Regions from separate parts of the Azospira sp. APE16 genome, predicted to be linked through region 2. Evidence: riboswitches for the same ligand, from Rfam matches in the RefSeq annotation. Region 2 holds a riboswitch; the other holds the start of a gene.
What was found. A riboswitch is a leader RNA that binds a small molecule or an ion and turns the genes downstream of it on or off. The one in region 2 is predicted to bind S-adenosylhomocysteine.

Region 1: linked by a shared signal. The riboswitch ahead of metH (methionine synthase) and the one ahead of ahcY (adenosylhomocysteinase) in region 2 are both predicted to bind S-adenosylhomocysteine.

What each region holds. Positions count from the first base shown of each region.
Region 1 covers NZ_CP179682.1:103,378-105,830, forward strand. Annotated here, with positions in the region: gene metH (methionine synthase) at 1-1,419, opposite strand, end outside; S-adenosyl-L-homocysteine riboswitch at 1,507-1,588, opposite strand; gene bamE (outer membrane protein assembly factor BamE domain-containing protein) at 1,669-2,154, opposite strand; gene ACLSSQ_RS00590 (response regulator) at 2,151-2,453, opposite strand, start outside.
Region 2 covers NZ_CP179682.1:239,860-242,312, reverse strand. Annotated here, with positions in the region: gene ahcY (adenosylhomocysteinase) at 1-1,205, opposite strand, end outside; S-adenosyl-L-homocysteine riboswitch at 1,291-1,380, opposite strand; gene ACLSSQ_RS01195 (HD-GYP domain-containing protein) at 1,443-2,453, opposite strand, start outside.

The DNA.
Region 1 (2,453 bases), 140 kb from region 2:
CAGCTTGGCCTGCTCCAGGAACTTGGCCTCCCCTTCCTTCATGGAAATGGAGTTCACGATGCCCTTGCCCTGGATGCACTTGAGGCCGGTCTCGATCACCTCCCACTTGGAGGAGTCGAGCATGATGGGCACCCGGGAAATATCCGGTTCCGAGGCGATCAGCTTGAGGAACTTCTCCATGGCGGCCACGGAATCCAGCATGGCCTCGTCCATGTTGATGTCGATGACCTGGGCGCCGTTTTCCACCTGCTGCCGGGCCACGGCCAGGGCGTCGTCGTAGCGCCCTTCCAGGATCATGCGGGCGAAGGCCTTGGAGCCGGTGACGTTGGTGCGCTCGCCCACGTTCACATAGAGGCTGTCGGGGCCGACGTTGAAGGGTTCCAGGCCGGAAAGGCGCAGCTGGGGCTCGATCGCCGGAATGGCCCGGGGGGCGATGCCGGCCACCATCTTGGCGATGGCGGCGATGTGGTCCGGCGAGGTGCCGCAGCAGCCGCCGACGATGTTCACGAAGCCGTGCCTGGCCCAGTCGGCGATTTCCTCGGCCAGCTGCTCCGGGGTCTCGTCGTAGCCGCCGAAGGCGTTGGGCAGGCCGGCGTTGGGGTGGGCGGAGACGAAGCAGTCGCACACCCGTGACAGCTCCTCCACGTACTGGCGCAGTTCCTTGGCGCCGAGGGCACAGTTGAGGCCGAAGGAGAGGGGCTTGATGTGGTTCAGCGAGTTCCAGAAGGCTTCGGCGGTCTGGCCCGAGAGGGTGCGGCCGGAGGCGTCGGTGATGGTGCCGGAGATCATCACCGGCCAGCGGCGGCCCACCTTGTCGAAGAAGGTCTCGATGGCGAACAGGGCGGCCTTGGCATTCAGCGTGTCGAACACCGTCTCCACCAGCAGGATGTCGGCACCGCCGTCGGTGAGGCCGCGGATGGCTTCCAGGTAGTTTTCCACCAGCTCGTCGAAGGTGACGTTGCGGTAGCCGGGATCGTTCACGTCCGGGGAGATGGAGGCGGTGCGGCTGGTGGGGCCGAGCACCCCGGCGACGAAGCGGGGCTTGGCCGGGTTCTTTGCCGTGAATTCGTCGCACACTTCCCGGGCCAGCTTGGCGCCGGCCACGTTCAGTTCGTAGACGATGGCTTCCAGCTTGTAGTCGGCCTGGGACACCTTGGTGGCGTTGAAGGTGTTGGTTTCCAGGATGTCGGCGCCGGCCGCCAGGTATTCGGCGTGGATGCCGCGGATGACCTCGGGGCGGGTCAGCAGCAGCAGGTCGTTGTTGCCCTTCAGGTCGTGGGCGTGGTCGGCGAAGCGGGTCCCGCGGTAGTCCTTCTCGGTCAGCCCGTGGCGCTGGATCATGGTGCCCATGGCGCCGTCCAGGATCAGGAGGCGCTGCTGGAGAAGGGCGGAGAGTTCGGAGCTGCGGTCGGGCTGCATGGATTACCTCGGCGTTTCAGTATTCACCGGCCGGGCGCCGCCACTTTGCATGCTGGAAAAGCAAACGGCGCCACAAACCATTTCGGGGGTTTGCGAGCGCCGTTGATCGTTGCCGAGCCTGGCCCGGCATCCGGAAAAAACCGGTCGGGTCGCAGCGCTCCTCGGCAGGGTCGCAAGTTTACTTTTTGCGGCCCCCGCTGCCAAGCAAAACTTGATAAAAAACAGGGGGCTCCGTGCCGATCGGCGACTTCAGGCCTTCGCTTCCACCCGCCGGGAGGTGCCGCTGACCCGGCCGTCCGCACCGAAGTGCACGTGGAAGTGGGTTTCGTCGCTGGCGGGGATGCCGGCGATGCGCCAGTCCCACACGGTTTCCGGCTTCAGGGGAAAGTGGTTGATGCTGCCCGGCCGGCCCAGGATGCGCCGCACCTGCTCCTGGCTCATGCCCTTTTCGATGCGGGCGAAGTTGGCCTCGGTCAGCACCTGTTCCACCGAGCGCAGGATGCGGTCGGGGCCCAGGGTGATCATGTAGGTGTCCACCCCGGCCGGGCCCCGGGGATATTCCCAGGTCAGGCTGCCGTCCTCGTTGTGCCATTCCATGGCGGGGGTGCCGAAGCGGTCCCGCACTTCCAGGTCGGTGGAGGTGCCGGGTTTCAGGTCCTGCAGGGCCAGGTAGTCGCAGCCCGCCAGGGAGAGGCCCAAAAGCAGGGCCAGGACGGCCAGGGGACGGACCTTCACGGGGCGGCCTCGGTGAATTGCAGGCGCACCCGCTCCGCCTCCAGCTGGGCGTCGCCTTCGGTGTCGGCGAAGGTGGCGGCGATGCTGCGGAAATCCTCGGCCACCTGGAGGAAGGCGTCCACCATGTCCGGATCGAAGTGCTTGCCGCGCCCTTCGCTGATGATCTGCACCGCCTGCTCATGGGGGAAGGGAGGCTTGTACACCCGGCGGCTGATGAGGGCGTCGTAGACGTCGGCCACCGCCATGAGCCTGGCCGCCACCGGAATCTCGTCGCCCCGCAGGCCCAGGGGGTAGCCGCT
Region 2 (2,453 bases):
GCGATGGTCTGGTTGGCGAAGGAGGAGCTCATCACGTAGCTGGGGTGGCCGGTGGCACAACCCAGGTTCACCAGGCGGCCCTTGGCCAGCAGGATGATGCGCTTGCCGTCGGGGAAGATGACGTGATCGACCTGGGGCTTGATCTCTTCCCACTGGTACTTTTCCAGGGAAGCGACGTCGATTTCGTTGTCGAAGTGGCCGATGTTGCAGACGATGGCGTTGTTCTTCATCTTCACCATGTGGTCATGGGTGATGACGTGGAAGTTGCCGGTGGTGGTGACGAAGATGTCGGCCTTGTCGGCAGCGTATTCCATGGTGACGACGCGGTAGCCTTCCATGGCGGCCTGCAGGGCGCAGATCGGGTCGATCTCGGTGACCCAGACCTGGGCGGAGAGGGCGCGCAGGGCCTGGGCGGACCCCTTGCCCACGTCGCCGTAGCCGCAGACCACGGCGATCTTGCCGGCCACCATGACGTCGGTGGCGCGCTTGATGCCGTCCACCAGGGATTCGCGGCAACCGTAGAGGTTGTCGAACTTGGACTTGGTGACGGAATCGTTCACGTTGATGGCGGGGAACTTGAGGTCGCCGCGGGCGTGCATCTGGTACAGGCGGTGCACGCCGGTGGTGGTCTCTTCGGTAACGCCCTTGATCTTTTCCAGACGCACGGAGTACCAGGTGGGGTCCTGGGCCAGCTTGGCCTTGATGGCGGCGAAGAGGATGGTCTCTTCTTCGGAACCGGGCTTGGCCAGGACGGAAATGTCCTTCTCGGCCTTGGCGCCCAGATGCAGCAGCAGGGTGGCATCGCCGCCGTCGTCCAGGATCATGTTGGAATAGCCACCGTCGGCCCATTCGAAGATGCGGTGGGTGTAGTCCCAGTACTCGGTCAGGGTCTCGCCCTTGACGGCGAAGACGGGGATGCCGGCAGCGGCGATGGCGGCAGCGGCGTGATCCTGGGTGGAGAAGATGTTGCAGGAAGCCCAGCGCACTTCGGCACCGAGGGCCACCAGGGTCTCGATCAGCACCGCGGTCTGGATGGTCATGTGCAGGGAGCCGGTGATGCGGGCGCCCTTCAGGGGCTGGCTCTTGGCGTACTCCTCGCGGATGGCCATGAGACCGGGCATTTCGGTCTCGGCAATCTTGATTTCCTTGCGGCCCCAGGCGGACAGGCCCAGGTCGGCGATCACGTAATCTTTGAATTCAGCCACAGCAGTGCTCCTTAAGAACTGTGGCCGGGGAGGGGAGGGAGTGCGATAGCAGGGCTCACCTGGCCCCCTGCGCCCGGCAGGGTTGTAAAGGTGAGCGCCGTTGAAACTGGTCTCCCCTGGCGGGGCAGACATCCGAGCCTGGGACCTTGCCGGCCTCGCAGCGCTCCTCGGAAGTGGCGGATTATAGACGGAAATACCGGTCGGGGAAATTCCCCGGCCGGCCCTCCCGCACCGGGCTCAGGCCGCCGCCGTGCTCCAGATTTCGTCCACGTTGCCAATGCCCCACTTGGCCGGGTCCTCCCGGCCGGCGATCTTGTCGTGCACGCCGGGACGGGACAGGTCCAGCAACTCCGGCGCAATGTGGGCATTGGACTTGGTGGAAAAGAATACCTTGACCCGGGGCGCCAGCAGGGACTTCTCGCTCTGCTCCACCACCACCCCCAGCCGCCCCGATTCGAGGCGGACGAAGGAGCCGATGGGGTAGATGCCCAGGCTCTTGACGAAGGCCTGGAAGACCCGGGGATCGAAATGCCCGTCGGCCCACTCGGCCATCTTCTTGATCGATTCGGCCGGGTCCCAGCCGGCCTTGTAGGGGCGGTTGGAGGTAATGGCGTCATAGACGTCGCAGACCGCCCCCATCTTGGCCAGCAGGCTGATCTCGTCGCCCTTGAGGCCCTTGGGGTAGCCGCCGCCGTTCATCTTTTCGTGGTGGTGCAGGCAGACGTCCAGTGCCTCCGGCGGCACCCCCTTGCCTTCCAGCAAGACCTTGTGCCCTTCGGCGGGGTGGGTCTTGATGACCGCAAATTCTTCGTCGGTCAGCTTGCCCGGCTTGTTGAGGATTTCGGCCGGGATGAAGGCCTTGCCCATGTCGTGCAGCAGGCCGGACAGGCCCGCCAGACGGGTCTGCTGCTCGTCCAGGCCGAGCTGGCGGGCCAGGGCCACCATCAGGGCGCAGACGGCGACCGAGTGCATGTAGGTGTAATCGTCGGCCGTCTTCAGGCGGGCCAGGCTGATCAGGGCGCCGGGATTGCGGGCCACGGAATCGGCGATCTCCTCCACCAGCACCTGGGCCTGCTCCGCATCCACGGCCTTGCCCATGCGGGCCTCCTGGAACATGGACACCACGGCCTTCTTGGCACTGTTGCAGATTTTCGCCGCCCGCTGCATCTCCACCGCGGTGCTGGTGCGCTCCAGGGAGCGGGTGGCCTGGGCCTCCCGCACCTGTTCCTCGGCCACCAGGGCCTCGGA